3 regions of the [Ruminococcus] lactaris ATCC 29176 genome follow, and region 2 is predicted to be linked to each of the others. Evidence: a T-box and tRNA genes for the amino acid it is inferred to sense, from the RefSeq annotation. Region 2 holds a T-box; the other regions hold tRNA genes.
What was found. A T-box is a leader RNA that pairs with one kind of tRNA and senses whether it is charged. The one in region 2 lies ahead of leuS (leucine--tRNA ligase), so its partner is inferred to be a tRNA-Leu.
Positions count from the first base shown of each region.

Region 1: it encodes a tRNA-Leu, which carries the amino acid that the T-box ahead of leuS (leucine--tRNA ligase) is inferred to sense. The anticodon was not compared.
Region 3: it encodes a tRNA-Leu, which carries the amino acid that the T-box ahead of leuS (leucine--tRNA ligase) is inferred to sense. The anticodon was not compared.

Region 1 covers NZ_CP102292.1:1,517,998-1,523,579, forward strand. Annotated here, with positions in the region: gene coaE (dephospho-CoA kinase) at 1-386, opposite strand, end outside; gene polA (DNA polymerase I) at 388-3,003, opposite strand; gene NQ541_RS07165 (HAD family hydrolase) at 3,171-3,794, shown strand; tRNA gene NQ541_RS07170 (tRNA-Leu) at 3,900-3,982, opposite strand; gene NQ541_RS07175 (diaminopimelate decarboxylase) at 4,062-5,333, opposite strand; gene NQ541_RS07180 (TrmB family transcriptional regulator) at 5,296-5,582, opposite strand, start outside.
Region 2 covers NZ_CP102292.1:835,677-841,258, reverse strand. Annotated here, with positions in the region: gene NQ541_RS03890 (hypothetical protein) at 1-218, opposite strand, end outside; gene leuS (leucine--tRNA ligase) at 245-2,677, opposite strand; T-box leader at 2,777-3,008, opposite strand; gene NQ541_RS03880 (bile acid:sodium symporter family protein) at 3,255-4,214, opposite strand; gene nrdG (anaerobic ribonucleoside-triphosphate reductase activating protein) at 4,267-4,809, opposite strand; gene nrdD (anaerobic ribonucleoside-triphosphate reductase) at 4,904-5,582, opposite strand, start outside.
Region 3 covers NZ_CP102292.1:2,206,823-2,212,404, forward strand. Annotated here, with positions in the region: gene NQ541_RS10305 (RNA-guided endonuclease InsQ/TnpB family protein) at 1-503, opposite strand, end outside; gene NQ541_RS10310 (IS607 family transposase) at 436-1,089, opposite strand; tRNA gene NQ541_RS10315 (tRNA-Leu) at 1,446-1,530, shown strand; gene NQ541_RS10320 (calcium/sodium antiporter) at 1,865-2,806, opposite strand; gene rpsI (30S ribosomal protein S9) at 3,001-3,393, opposite strand; gene rplM (50S ribosomal protein L13) at 3,420-3,848, opposite strand; gene NQ541_RS10335 (alpha-amylase family glycosyl hydrolase) at 4,171-5,499, shown strand.

The sequences.
Region 1 (5,582 bases), 680 kb from region 2:
ATCTCATCGCACAGCTCTCTTCCTGTATCTGTCAGAAGTGCCGCTTCTACGACATACAGAGGCTTTCCCTGCTTTCTCTTCTCAACAATATCCTTCTGCACCCATTTCAGCACTGCCGGATGCACGATTGCATTCAGGCATTGCAATTTTTCCGCACTTGAGAATACCATTTTACCCAGTTCTTTCCGATCCAGTTCCCCGTCTTCTCCAACGACAGCATCACCAAATTCATCTACGATCTTTTTGAAACATTCTGTTCCTTTTTTCTGAAGCTGCTTTGCAACTTCGTCCATCTGACAGATACACGCTCCATACTCCTGTTCCATCCAGGCAAGTACTGCACTTTTTCCGGAGCCTACCCCTCCAGTGATTCCTATTACTTTCATATTATTTTGCCTCATACCAGTTCTTTCCTGTATGCATATCTGCCAGAAGCGGAACTGACAGACTCGCTGCATGTTCCATCTCTTCTTTTAAGATTTTTTTCACTTCGTCTACTTCCTCTTCTGCCGCTTCGATCAGAAGCTCATCATGCACCTGCAGGATCATTCTTGACTTCATATTTTGCTTCTTCATCTCATCACTTACACGGATCATCGCAATCTTGATGATATCTGCCGCAGTTCCCTGAATCGGTGCATTCATCGCCACACGTTCTCCAAAACTTCTCTGCATAAAATTGCTGGATTTCAGCTCCGGCACCGGCCTTCTTCGTCCGAATAATGTCACTGCATAGCCTTTTTCTTTTGCATCTGCCACACACTGATCCAGAAAAGTCTTGATCCCCGGATAGGTCTCAAAATAATGTTCAATATACCTGGCTGCCTCTTTTCTTGTAATACTCAGATCCTGACTTAAGCCAAAAGAACTGATTCCATAAACGATACCAAAATTAACTGCCTTGGCATTCCTTCTCTGAAGATCTGTCACCTCATCAAACGGTACATGAAATACCTGGGATGCCGTCATCCGATGAATATCCCTTGCCTCCCGGTATGCCTGAATCAACTGTTCATCCCCCGAACAATGGGCAAGAATCCTCAGTTCAATCTGAGAATAATCTGCATCCACAAATACGCAGCCTTCTTTCGGCACAAAAACTTTACGGATCAGACGCCCCAGTTCCATTCTCACCGGAATATTCTGAAGATTCGGTTCTGTACTGCTGATTCTTCCTGTTGCAGTAATTGTCTGGTTAAATTTACCATGAATCCTTCCATCCGGCCCGATAAATGTGGCAAGCCCGTCAGCATAAGTCGATTTTAACTTTGTAAGCTGCCGGTATTCCAGAATCTTTGCCACGATTGGATACTCCGGTGCAAGCTTATCCAGCACATCTGCTGCTGTAGAATACCCGGTCTTGGTCTTCTTGGCATGCGGCATTTCCAGTTTTTCAAAAAGGATCACTCCCAGTTGCTTTGGAGAATTAATATTGAATGTCTCTCCCGCCATATCATAGATTTCTTTTTCCAGTTCTACAATCCGGTTTCCAAGCTGGTCTCCATATGCCTTCAATGCTTCACCTTCCACATGGATTCCTGCCTGTTCCATTTCATACAGAGTAAATACCAGCGGCATCTCGATTTCCCGGAACAATTTCGTCATCCCGGTTTCTTCCATTTTCCGGTTCAACGGTTCTACTGCCATATATGCCGTATAAGCTTCGTAGCATGCCTTTGTACTTTCCTCTGTCTTTTCATCAATCAGAAGACCCAGTTGTTCTCTCGCTACATCCTCATAATCATAATCACTCTTTAATGGATTCAAAAGATAAGCTGCCACAATCACGTCAAAACTGTTCTCTCTCTTTGCCTGCGGTAAATAATTGAGAGATTCTTTCAGTCCACACATAGAAAATACTTTCACCTTCTCAGCCAGACCAGAAATCATTCCTGCCAGAGTTTCAAAATCCATCTCCATATCACACGGAATCGTAACCGTCTTTTTCTCAGTATAACAAAGTGCGATTCTGCCAATTCCTGATGGATGTGCAAACAGCGGCAATACATTTCCCTTATCTTTGGAAAATGCAACTCCGACCTTCTCTGCCTTCTCTGCCTCTTTAAATATCTTTTCAATCGCAGCTTTTCCTGTCACTTCACAAAAGGTTGCTTCCACATCATTTGCTGAAGTTTCTACATCGAACCGTCCCAGCAGATTCTTAAACTGAAGCTTCTGAAACAGCTCATGTGCTTCTTTCGTATAAGGGTTACCGTGTCTTGCTCCATTCAAATCAAATTCTGTCTCCGCATCCAGCCTAATAGTCGCCAGCGTCTTACTCATCTGTGCCTGCTCCCAGAACTCTTTCAGATTCTTGCTTGCTCTTGGCGGCTTTAATTCGTCTACATGCTCATATGCGTTTTCAATCGTCTTATATTCCTGGATGATCTTTGTCGCCGTCTTTTCTCCAATTCCCGGAACTCCGGGAATATTATCCGATGTATCGCCCATTAAAGCTTTTACATCAATAAATTCTGTCGGAGTCACTCCATAACGCTCTTTCACATCAGCCGCAAGATAATCTTCGATCTCTGTCTTTCCCTGCTTTGTCTTCGGAATCCGCACCTTGATATGCTCCGTGGTAAGCTGAAGTGTATCACGGTCTCCTGAAATGATCGAGACATCCAGTCCCTCTTTTTCACATTGATGAGAAATCGTTCCAAGAAGATCATCTGCTTCCAGTCCTGCCTGTTCAATGATCTCGATATTCATTGCCTTCAGAACCTCTTTGATCACCGGAACCTGCTGACGCAGTTCCTCTGCCATCGGCTTTCTTGTTCCTTTATATTCCTGATACATTTCATGCCGGAAAGTCGGTGCATGCACATCAAATGTCACCGTCAGATATTCTGGTTTTTCCTCATCCAGTATTTTGAACATAATATTCAGGAAACCATATACCGCATTCGTATGAAGTCCTTCCGAATTTGTCAGATCCGGTACGCCATAAAATGCCCGGTTCAGTATGCTATGTCCATCGATCAGTACAATCTTCTCTCTCATCTGAAACTTCTCCTCAATCTTTGCTCTTTACACTGCTGATCCACTGCCCGTGAAACCCTCAGTTTCTTTATAACCCAACAATAAAGTATACACTAAAAACTATCTTTTTAAAAGGCTCATTTTATGGTATTATGTACGCATCATTAAAAATAAAAGAGGAAATAAATATGGATAGTATTATATTTGACGTAGATGGCACTTTATGGGATTCTGTAGATCCCGTGGCTGAATCGTGGAATCTTGCGATCGCCGAAAATACCGATATGACACCTGATCTGACACGGGACTCTCTTGCATGGCTCTTTGGAAAAACCATGACTGAAATTGCCGATGCACTTTTTCCCCAGATTCCACTCGACGAAAGAATGCGACTCCTTACGATCTGCTTTGATTATGAAAACCGATATCTCGAAACTCACCCGGGGAAAATGTATGATGGTGTTGTTGATACGATCAGAGAACTTTCCCTCAGATATCCACTCTTCATTGTCAGTAATTGTCAGTGTGGATATATTGAAGTCATGATGAAATCATCTGGGATCGAACCTTACATCAAAGATCACCTCTGCTTTGGAGAAACCCAGCTTTCAAAAGATCAGACACTTTTACAGTTGATTGGGAAAAATGGGCTGAAATCTCCGGTTTACGTTGGTGATACGCAGGGCGATGCTGATTCCTGCTCCAGGGCTGGTATTCCTTTTATTTTTGCTGAATACGGACTGGGCGATGTCCCGGATGCAAAAGTACGGATTGCACGCTTTGAGGAATTACTGAAGATTGCCGATAAATAAGGATAAAATACCACCAGCATTGAGGGAGCATCTTTCTTAACACAAAAAAATCCCTGAACTCCTTGTAAACACTGGATTTACAGGAGATTCAGAGATTCTGTCTGATGCCGCTGGCCGGACTCGAACCGGCACGGCTACTAACCGCTTGATTTTGAGTCAAGTGCGTCTGCCAATTCCGCCACAGCGGCTTATTTTGTCGGTTCATTATTCCCCGAACCGACTTTTTAATGATATCATATTTGCTTATTTATTTCAACCACTTTTTTATTACTCACCAAGTTTTTTGCCTATCTCAAAGCAATCAAATGTAGCGAAATAATCCTTCGGTGTCTCAGCACGACGGATCATCTGCACGCTTCCATCTTCTTTCAGCAATAACTCCGCTGACTTTAATTTTCCATTGTAATTGTATCCCATGGAAAAGCCGTGAGCCCCCGCATCATGAATCACCAGGTAATCTCCTCTTTCAATCTCTGGGAGCATTCTGTCAATCGCAAATTTATCATTATTCTCGCACAGAGATCCTGTCACATCGTATTTATGGTCACATGGTTCATTCTCTTTTCCAAGAACCGTAATATGATGATATGCTCCATACATTGCCGGACGCATCAGATTAACTGCACATGCATCTACACCAATATAATCTTTATAAGTCTTTTTCTCGTGAATCGCTTTTGTAACAAGGCAGCCGTAAGGTCCCATCATGTAACGTCCCAGTTCTGTAAAGATTGCTACATCACCCATTCCAGCAGGGACTAATACTTCCTCATAGACTTTACGCACGCCTTCTCCGATCGCATAAATATCATTCGGCTCCTGATCCGGTCTGTACGGAATACCAATTCCGCCTGACAGATTGATAAACTTAATATTTGCACCTGTCTCATTTTTAAGACGTACTGCCTGCTCAAACAAAACTTTCGCAAGCATCGGATAATAGTCATTTGTCACCGTATTGCTGGCAAGAAATGCATGGATTCCAAACTCTTTTGCACCTTTGCTTTTCAGGATTTTAAATGCTTCCGTGATCTGTTCTGTTGTCATACCATATTTGGCATCTCCCGGATTGTCCATGATATCATTACTGATCTTAAATAAGCCGCCTGGATTGTAACGGCAGCTGATCGTCTCAGGAATATGTCCGATCGCACTTTCAAGGAACTCAATATGGCTGATATCATCCAGATTGATGATCGCACCAAGTTTATCTGCCAGACGGAAATCCTCTGCAGGAGTATCATTTGACGAGAACATAATATTATGTCCCGTTACACCTACTGCTTCTGAGAGCATCAGCTCCGTATAAGATGAGCAGTCACATCCACAACCATACTCCTTCAGGATATCCAGAAGGAACGGATTTGGAGTTGCCTTTACTGCAAAATATTCTTTATATCCCGGATTCCATGAAAATGCTTCTTTTAATGCCTTTGCATTCGCACGGATTCCTTTCTCATCATAAAGATGAAACGGCGTCGGGTAGGTCTTTACGATCTCTTCAACCTGTTCCTTTGTAACAAATGGTTTCTTGCTCATCTTTCTTCTCTCCTTTTCGTATCTTTATCAGTTCAATTTCATTTGCAAGTGCATTTTTAAATACTGTCACAAAATTTCTCTGACCGGAATAGACACACGTATTCATGCTGCCCATTCCATATTCTCCTGAAAGAACATAGCGGGAATCTACAATCAGTCCGATCTGCTGCTCTTTTTTCCTGGTTACATAAACGATAACTTCTTTCATCGGAAAAGATTCATCCGTAATCAGAACAACCTTTTTTCCTC
Region 2 (5,582 bases):
TCCGGAATCATATTAATCGCATTCAGTGCATTTTCTGCCTTTCTCAGAGCCTCATCCCTTGCTTTTTCCAGTTCTGTATGTTCTTTTTGTTCCGTAATATCAACAAAGACCCCAAAGAAACAATACGGCGAACCATTCTCCGTATTTTTAATCTCTTTTCCGATTCGTTCTCTGTAGAAACAACAATGGTACAGATAACAAAAGATTACCTGTACCATTATTCATTCTTTTATTTGCAAAAACTCTACTTCATGACAATATTAATAATCTTCTTCGGCACATAGATTTCCTTGATCACATTTCCTGTCAGCTTATCTGCGATCGCTTCTCTACCTGCTGCGATTGCATCATCCTTGGAGATATCTGCCGGGATCTCAATGACAGCCTTTGTCTTGCCATTGATCTGTACCGGGATCTTGATCTCGTCATCTTTCATCTCATTTTCATCGTATTTTGGCCAGCCTGCTTTAAATACAGTATCTACATGACCTAACTGTTCCCACATCTCTTCTGCGAAATGCGGTGCAAACGGGGAAAGAAGTACTGCGATCGTCTCCAGTGTCTCTTTATCGATTCCGCCTTCCTTCTTGGCAACTTCGATGAACTTGTTGTTATACTCCATGAATCCGGAAATAACTGTATTCAGGCTGAAGCTTTCCAGTCTTGTTGTGATATCATATACCATTCTGTGACGGAGCTTGATCATCTCTTTTGTCGGCTGAATGTCTTTCTCTTTGCTTTCCATTAACATATTCCACAGGCGTTTCAGGAAACGGTTTACACCGTCAATTCCACGGTCATCCCACTCAGCATCCAGCTCCGGTGGTCCTACAAAGAGTTCATACATTCTCAGGGAATCGCATCCGTAATCACGTACAAGATCATCCGGTGATACGACATTTCCCTTGGATTTACTCATCTTGATTCCGTTCTTTCCGGTGATCATTCCCTGATTGAACAACTTGTGGAACGGCTCATCAAAATCAATCGCACCGATATCGTACAGGAATTTCGTGTAGAATCTTGAGTACAGAAGATGAAGTACTGCATGCTCTACACCACCGATATACATATCAACCGGAAGCATCTCGTCTGCTTTCTCTTTGGAAACCAGTGCCTCTGAATTATGGTTGTCTACATAACGCAGGAAATACCAGGATGATCCTGCCCACTGCGGCATGGTATTTGTCTCTCTCTTTGCATCACTTCCACATACCGGACACTTGCAGTTTACCCACTCGTCAATTGCAGCAAGCGGTGACTCACCTGTTCCTGTCGGCTCATAAGATTCTACCTCCGGCAGACGAAGCGGAAGTTCTTCTTCCGGTACCGGAACATTTCCACACTTCGGGCAGTGAACGATCGGGATCGGCTCACCCCAGTAACGCTGACGGGAGAATACCCAGTCACGCAGTTTGTAGTTGACTGTTGCACGTCCAATTCCCATTTTTTCAATAATATGTGGGGCTTCTTTCTTCAGGACAGAAGATTCCATACCATTCCAGTCACCGGAATTGATCATGGTTCCTGCAGCCTCTGTATAAGCTTCTGTCATATTCTCGATCTCTTTACCGTCTTTTGCAATAACCTGGATGATCGGGATATTGAACTTTGTTGCGAACTCAAAGTCACGGTCATCATGTGCCGGTACACACATGATCGCTCCTGTACCATAATCTGCCAGTACATAATCAGACAGCCAGATCGGAGTCTTTTTACCATTTAACGGGTTGATCGCATAACTTCCGGTGAAGACACCTGTCTTTTCTTTATCCTGCATACGGTCAACATTAGACTTCATAGAAGCATCATAAATATATTTCTCTACTGCTTCTTTTGTCTCCGGTGTTGCAAGGGAAGCTGCAAGTTCATGCTCCGGTGCAAGTACCATAAAAGTTGCTCCATGCAGTGTGTCCGGTCTTGTTGTATAAACCGTGATCTTCTCATCTCTTCCCTCTACCGGGAAATCTACCTCTGCACCGTAGGATTTACCAATCCAGTCAGCCTGCATCTTCTTAACCTTCTCCGGCCAGTCAAGCTTGTCAAGGTCATTCAACAGACGGTCTGCATACTTGGTAATACGGAGCATCCACTGACGAAGGTTCTTCTTTGTAACCTCTGCACCACAACGCTCGCATTTACCATTGACAACCTCTTCATTTGCAAGTCCTGTCTTACAGGAAGGACACCAGTTGATCGGAAATTCCTTTTCATATGCCAGACCCTCTTTGAACATCTTTACAAAGATCCACTGTGTCCATTTATAAAATTCAGGATCTGTTGTATTTACTTCCATATCCCAGTCATACAGTGCTGCAATATCATTGATCTGTCTCTTGATATTGGCAACATTGGCCGCTGTAGACTTAGCCGGGTGAACTCCCATTTTGATTGCATAGTTCTCTGCAGGAAGTCCGAATGCATCCCATCCCATCGGATGAACGATGTAGTAACCCTGCTGCAATTTATAACGACTCCACACATCAGAAATAACATACCCTCTCCAATGTCCTACATGCAGACCATTTCCTGACGGATACGGAAACATATCCAGGCAGTAATATTTCTGCTTTTTATTGCCATTCTCATCCACTCTTGGATTTACCGGCTTCTCTTCCCACTTTTCACGCCATTTTTTTTCAATCGATTTATGGTTGTATACAATCTTTGTACCCATGTACTTCTTCCTCTCTTTCATTATTACATACAGACAACCTGCCACCGGCAGTTTCTCCTGCATACTTTGGTATAAAGAAAGCCTTTTCTTCTCACAAAATCAAGAGACGAAAAGGCTTTAGTTCCGTGGTACCACTCTTATTCATCCGCCATCCGGCAGATGCACTCATCAGATTCTGTAACGGGAACTCCCGCTTCTGCCTGTCCTGGATCATCCCGGTTCAGCAGAAGAACTCCAAGGTCAGTTCAGAATCCATGATACTGCCTCTCACCACCCGGCAGCTCTCTGAAATCAGACGGATCTTCCTACTAGTCCTCTTCTTCGCTTTTGCAATATACTGATACTAGGGTGAAAAGGTATGAATCCATATGAGCCTGCTCATAAGTGGATAAAAGACCTTTGAACCCGTCCCAATCTGAGCATAAAATGGAATTGTAATCCTGAGATATGCGAATAGTGGGATGGATTATGGGAGTGCGTAGCACCGAACAATCCATAGGTATCAAAGTTAGCCAAAATTGGAGGCTTTCACCTCAACATGATTTATTATATGTAGTATGTTAAAATAAGTCAAGTCTTATTTTTTGCAACCTTTCTCTCTATTCCTGAGCCTCTTGATCAGACTTCCATAACACGCCGCCAGTACCTGCTGAAATAATGTACCGATCATTACCGGAAACATTACTTCTCCGGGAAAATAAGCTGCTGCGATCACCGCCCCCGCACTGATATTTCTCATTCCTGATCCATAGATCATAGAAATCCGGGTTTTCTCATCCTGCTTTAACAGAACAGAGATTCCCCATCCGATGGCATATCCTGCCGCTGCAAGGATCATGATACAGACTGCCACAAATACTCTCTGCAGGTTCATATGTCTTACATAAGGTGCTACTTTCGATGAATTACAGATCACACAGTATATCAGGCACAGCTTTGACCAGAATGCCAGCTTTCCCGGCCATTTTTCTTTCACTTTTCCACAACTGAACTGGTTTAAGCACATTGCCAGAAGTGCCGGCAGTGCGATCATAAAGACCAGATCTTTCATCATTTCTTCCGGATTCATCTTTACCCTGGCACCTACAAGAATCTTTAACGTCAGCGGAATGATCAATGGTGCAAGGACCGTATCAATTACCAACAGAGAGAGCGTAATGGAACTGTCCCCTTTATAGATTGACACCCACATCATTCCAACCACGGCAGCCGGTACAGAAAATTCAAGAACCATTCCTGTGATCAGCTCCCGATTTCCTGCAAAGAACATCTCTCCTACGCTCCATGCGGCACACGGCATGACCACATGCAGAACTGCCAGGATCAGCAGAAGCGGCAGCGGCTTTCTCAGGACTGCCCCGATATCCTTAAAAGAAGATTTCAACGCTCCCGTAAATGTCATAAATGCAAAGACAACCGGCACATAGGCAACACCCCTGCCGGCAATCTCCGGGAAAAGAACGCCCAGAAGAAGACAAGTTGGCGTCACAAAAGCGATCCATTTTTCAATCCATGCATTTGCTCTCTTTAATATCATCTTTCTGCCTTTCTTTTATCCTTCTTTTATTTTTTTACTTTTCTTCTATTTTTCAGTCAATTCCTCTTTTTATCGTTGGGTTCCACTCTGCAACACTTCCCTGTTCCAGACTTTTTTTTACATCAATCAGACGTTGGTTGGATGAGCCACGGAACAACAGCATGATATTCTTTTTTTCTTCCACAAAACGTCCGTCTACAAGAACATCCAGCAGTGCCAGCATCTCATCCGTCACTTCGCACCTTGCCCTGCTTTTTTTGCAGAGTTCCCGGTCAAAAAGATATCCCGTATAGCACCAGATTGTCTTCCCGGGGTAACGTTCTTTCACCTTTTTCAGAAACGGAACAAGCACTCTCTGATTCTGCGGTTCAAATGGCTCTCCTCCCAGCACTGACAGTCCGTTCACATACTCCGGTTCAAGTGCCTTCAGGATCTCCTCCTCTGTCTCCTGAGTAAATTCTTTCCCATAATCAAAATCCCACGTTGCCTCATTGAAGCAGCCTTTACAATGATGCGTACAGCCTGAAACAAAAAGAGAAACCCTGACACCTTCTCCATTGGCTATATCGCACTTCTTTATTTCTCCATACCTCATGTTCTTTCCTGCCTTTTATACGAGAAAATGTCCGGATCTGTCTGCACAGACCCGGACATCTCCCTTGTTCAACCTCAATACTTTTATCCTGCTTCTACAGATGAAGAACTCGCTCCTTGATTTCCTGGGTTCTTCCCTGATTCCAGAACTGAGTTCCGATATATCCGCAGGTACGTCTTGCAACATTCAGCGTATCCTGGTTCCGGTTGCCACAATGAGGACATTCCCACACGAGCTTTCCTTCCTCGTCTGTCACAACCTGGATCTCTCCATCAAATCCACACTCCTGACAATAATCACTCTTCGTATTCAATTCTGCATACATGATATTCTCATAAATAAACCGGATTACCTGAAGCACAGCCGGAATATTATCTTTCATATCCGGTACTTCCACATAACTGATTGCTCCGCCTGTTGAAAGAGCCTGGAACTGGGATTCAAACTTCAGTTTTGCAAAAGCGTCGATCTCTTCTCCGACAAATACATGATAACTGTTCGTAATATAACTCTTGTCCGTAATTCCCGGAATCACTCCAAATCTCTTCTGAAGACATTTTGCAAACTTGTAGGTCGTACTTTCAATCGGAGATCCGTAAATACTGAATGCAATGTTCGTCTCCTCTTTCCATTTATTACAAGCTTCATTCATATGCTTCATGACATCCAGTGCAAAAGGAGTTGCCTCAGGATCTGTATGAGACTTTCCTGTCATATACTTCACGCACTCATAAAGCCCTGCATATCCAAGCGAAATTGTTGAATATCCACCA
Region 3 (5,582 bases), 1.4 Mb from region 2:
CCTGCTTTGATGGATACTGTACCGCTTTTGATATTCCATCCGTCTTTAGTTGTTGGTATATAGCCTTTTTCTTTAATGCGTACCCAGCCTAAAGTGGGTATGTTCAACCTATGTCTCTCGCATCTGCAATCTTTAGGATTATTCTTTACGAAATACATTTTTACATCAGATTTACCTTTCTTTTTGAAATTAGGAAAAGCACTTTGATGTTTAAAAAATCTTGTAAATGCAGTACATCCATCTTCAATAGACTTTTTTACAGCTTTTGAATACGCTTCTTTAATCCATACTTTTTCAGGATTATCAGGAATGTACTCATTATTGAGCCATACGCTAAAACTCTTGCCCGTCATAAACTTTTCACCTTTATCGTATAAAGCTTTGTTGTGATCAAGATAGAAGTTGTAAACATATCTACAAGTGCCGATAGTCTTGTTAATCTTGATTTTTTGCTCGACTGTCGGATTTATTTCCGTTTTGAAGCTCTTTAGCAATTTCCTCATCCCCTTCTATTTGTTTTTTATACTTACGAAGACCGTACAATCTACAAGAAAAAACGTGAAGTATAGATACAATATCCTGTACAAGCTCTTCTTGCGGTGATAGTTCTTCATTATTCACTACCACTATGGTTGTATTAAACTTCATACAGAATTTTTCAAACCAATCATAGCCAAATCTGACAAATCTATCTTTATGTGTAACTATGATAGTTTTGATTTTTTGTTCCATTACTTCATCTAATAATTGATTCCACTTTTTACGATTGTAGTTAAGCCCACTTCCATAATCTTCAATACATTGATCTACAATGATACCTTTAGCATTGCAAAACTGACGTAAAAAAGTTACTTGGTTTTGCAAATCATCTTTTTGGTTTCTTGTAGATACTCTGGCATAAATAACAATCTGACGATTATCGTTTTCAGTATTTATGCCCTTAAACTGAAGATATTGGTCATAAGTATAATAACGCCTATCAGTCGGAGTCCGATTTGCTTTCAGAATCCCCTCTCTATCCCAACGTTGTAACGTTTTGACTGAGACGCCCAATAATTCAGCAAAATCTTTTGGTTTGTAATTAGTGATATTAGATGTGTTCATAACAATATCCTCCATGAGTATATTTTAACACATTTAATCACTATCGGCAATGATTTTGATTACTTAAAGTTTCCTCCTATGTATTCCGTTTTGTTGCAATCTACGGATTTCTATTCGTTATTCTATCACTTCAAATCTGTTATGTCATCGCTTTCTGCATTTTTAATCAAATTTTTATTCCCCCCATTCTTCACACCAGCTTTATATCACATACCTTCTTCCAGGTCCCAATATTTTATAAGATGAATTTTCTGAATTTTTTAAAAAATACATAAAATATAAAGAATTTTAATTTTAGGGTTTACAAACTCGTAACCTTATGATATTATTTTATTTGTCGAGCGGAAGTGGCGGAATGGCAGACGCGCTAGATTCAGGTTCTAGTGGGAGTTTTATCCTGTGGGAGTTCAAGTCTCCTCTTCCGCATTGATAAGAAAAGAAATCCTTGATTTGAGGATTTCTTTTTTTGTTTGAAATTTGACCGGGAATACTTACCCGACATCATTATATTTATACCAACAAATGTAATTTCCTCATAATCTCTTAATAATTTTTATAATTCTTTTTCTTTCCCGACACACCCCGGACACAATTTCCCTCTATAATAAAATCATCAAATAAAGAAGACGGCGATTGTATTAATTGCTTTTTATGATTGCCGGTCTTCGCCTAAAAATTACGAACAGTTTACATAGATTACAGCCCGGAGCCAAAGCCCCGGGCTGATTTTGTACTAAAAAATCTTCTTTAGATACCATAGCTATCTTATACAGATATACACCATATAACCTATATAGAGCAGCAGCATGATAATGCCTTCTTTCCTGCTCAGTCTTTTCTTTGTCCACACCATCAGCCATACAACGATACTAAAGCCAACAAGAATCACAATATCAACAATATTTTCCATTAAAAATGCAATCGGACTGATAGATGACGCAGCTCCAAGTACCAGCAGTATATTGAAAATATTAGACCCCACTACATTTCCCACCGCCATATCCAGCTCGTTCTTTTTTGCCGCTACAATGGATGTGACCAGTTCAGGAAGGCTTGTTCCCAGTGCAACGACTGTAAGACCGATCAAAGTCTGAGTCAGCCCGAAACTTCTTGCCACCATTGTTGCACCATCCACGACAAAATCTCCGCCAAACTTGATTGCTGCAGCTCCTCCAATGATATACACGATACATTTCCATGCCGGAAATGTATCAATCTCCTCTTCCACAGCTTCTCGTCTCGCCTTCAATGCCGAAAAGATCATCCACAAAAGATAGCATACAAAAATCAGGATCAGGATAATCCCTTCTGTGTGTCCAAGATTCATCCCTAAATAACCAAGTGCAAGCAGAAACAATGCACAGAAAACCGAAAATGGGAACTCTTTTTTCAGAGTCCCAACCTGTACTGTCAGCGGTACGATCAACGCACAGATTCCGCATACCACCATCAAATTAAATATATTAGATCCCACTGCATTGCTGACCGCCAGTGCATTATTGTTCGTAACAGATGCAGCAACGCTTACCGCACACTCTGGCAGGCTCGTCCCCATCGCCACGATCGTAAATCCAATGATCAGCGACGGAACTTTCAGCTTCTTTGCAACTGCAGAACTTCCATCTACAAAATAATCTGCTCCTTTGATCAAAAGTACAAAACCGATCACCAGCAGGGCAATAGCCATTACTATTTCTTTCATCTTAACTTTCCTTCTTTATTCCGAGCCTCTCAGATTATCTTGACAGCCGCCATGGTCTTTCCACAATCTTGCCAGGATCTTTCCAACGGCTTGTGCCAGCACAGACTCCGGTTCGTTGCCTGCGTATATAAAAACTCCTCAGAACAATCTCGTTCTGAGGAGTAAATAAATCTCGTTCTGAATAGTAAAGCAGATTAACGCTTGCTGAACTGCGGAGCGCGACGAGCTGCTTTGAGACCTGGTTTCTTACGTTCTTTCATACGTGGGTCACGAGTCAGGTAACCTGCGGATTTAAGAACCGGTCTATAATCAGCATCAGCCTCAAGGAGTGCTCTGGCGATTCCATGACGGATAGCTCCTGCCTGTCCTGTATATCCGCCACCACATACATTGACGATGACATCAAACTTGTCAACAGTCTCTGTAGCCACGAGCGGCTGGCGAACAACAACTTTCAGAGTCTCGAGTCCGAGATACTCATCGATGTCTCTCTTATTAATAGTAATTTTTCCTGTTCCAGGTACAAGATATACTCTTGCGATCGATTTTTTTCTTCTTCCTGTTCCGTAATATTTTGCGTTAGCCACTGTTATTTCCTCCTTTCAACCTCTACCTAAAATGTAAGAACTTCCGGCTTCTGAGCCTGATTTGCATGCTCTGGGCCAGCGTAAACATGAAGCTTCTTGATCATGTCTCTTCCCATAGGTCCTTTCGGAAGCATTCCCTTAACAGCAAGCTCGATTACCTTCTCCGGCTTCTTTGCAAGAAGCTCAGCGAGTGTAGTCTCTCTCATTCCTCCAACATAATCGGAGTGATTATAATAAATCTTCTGCTGTAATTTCTTTCCTGTTACTTTTACTTTCTCAGCATTCACAACGATTACATAATCACCTGTATCGATGTGCGGTGTATATTCCGGTTTGTTCTTTCCTCTGAGCACCTTAGCAATCTCAGATGCAAGGCGTCCTAATGTAGCACCTTCAGCGTCAACCACATACCATTTTCTTTCAATCTTATCCGGGTTAGCCATATAAGTTTTCATGGGTGTTCCTCCTGTAAATAATTATCAATGTTCTTGCTTATTTATTTGAAATCAATATACTCCGGGGCTTTGGTGTATATCGTTTCTCCTTATGTCATGCTGTACTATTATAGACCTTTCCTCTCTGAATGTCAACATTTTTCTTCGTTCTTCTTCTCATTTTTCTGCTGATTTTTTTCTCCGTCATATCTCATTTTTATTTTCTTTTTATTTTCATTTTTATTCTACGTTGTTCAAATTTCCTCCAAATGCTATAATAAAAGACAGTAGCCTCACTGCATATTTCCAACGCAGTGAACTAAAGCAGAAAGAAGGTACATCTATGTGGGCTTATAATGAAACTTTTTATCAGATTTATCCGATCGGGTTTTGTGGGGCTCCCGTTCACAATGACGGAGTTCCCGCACACCGCATTTTAAAGATCGGGGACTGGGCGGAATATCTCGGAAATCTCGGCATCGGATCGATCATTCTCAATCCGATCTTTGAATCCGACAATCATGGATATGATACAAGAGATTTCCGCAAAATTGACTGCCGCCTCGGCACAAATGAAGATTTCAGTGAAGTATGTAAGAAACTTCATTCACAGAATGTCAAAGTAATCCTTGACGGTGTCTTCAACCATGTCGGACGCGGCTTCTGGGCATTCCGGGATGTCCAGGAAAAGAAATGGGACTCTCCTTATAAAGACTGGTTTCATATCAGTTTCGACGGAAACAGTTGTTATAATGATGGTTTCTGGTATGAAGGCTGGGAAGGTCATTTTGAACTGGTCAAGCTGAATCTTCAGAATCCGGCTGTTGTAGATTATCTGCTGGACTGTGTAAAGCTTTGGATCGAAGACTTCGGCATCGACGGACTCCGTCTGGATGTTGCCTATTGTCTGGATCATAATTTTATGAAACGCCTCCGCAGCTTCTGTGAATCGATCAAACCAGGGTTTGCACTGATCGGAGAAGTCCTCTTTGGTGACTACAATCTGATCGTCAATGATGAGATGCTTCACAGTTGCACGAATTATGAATGCTATAAGGGAATTTATTCCAGTTTCAACAGCATGAATCTGTTCGAGATCGCACATTCCCTGAACCGTCAGTTCGGACCGGAACAGTGGTGTATTTACCGCGGAAAGCATCTTATGACATTTGTGGATAATCATGATGTCACAAGAATCGCAAGCATTCTGACGAACAAGAACCACTTACCGTTATGTTACGGAATCCTCTTTGGAATGCCGGGAATCCCCTGTATTTATTATGGAAGTGAATGGGGTGAAGAAGGAGTGAAAGCTCCCGATAATGACTATGCTCTCCGCCCGTGCTTTGATGCCCCAAAGCCAAATGAACTGACCGACTTTATCTCCCGGCTGATCGAAGTAAGATGTGCCAGTGATGCTCTCTGCAACGGTTCTTACCGAAATGTTGTCATTACGAATCATCAGCTTATCTTTGAACGCCGCACAGAAACAGAACGCATCCTTGTTGCCATCAACGCTTCTGATTCTGACTTCACCGCAGGAAATGGAGAACTTCAGGGATCTTATATTGACCTGCTGAAGACCGGCGATTCATCAGAAACCGCTCCACAGACCCTGAACGGACAGCTTTCCATGCCGGCTTACAGTGTCCAGTATCTGAAAATGCTGTGATCGGCTTATCGCTCAGTCGCAAAAGACATCCGGTGTCGGACCTTTTTAAGGCTCTGTCCCGGATGTCTCTTTTTTATCTTTTA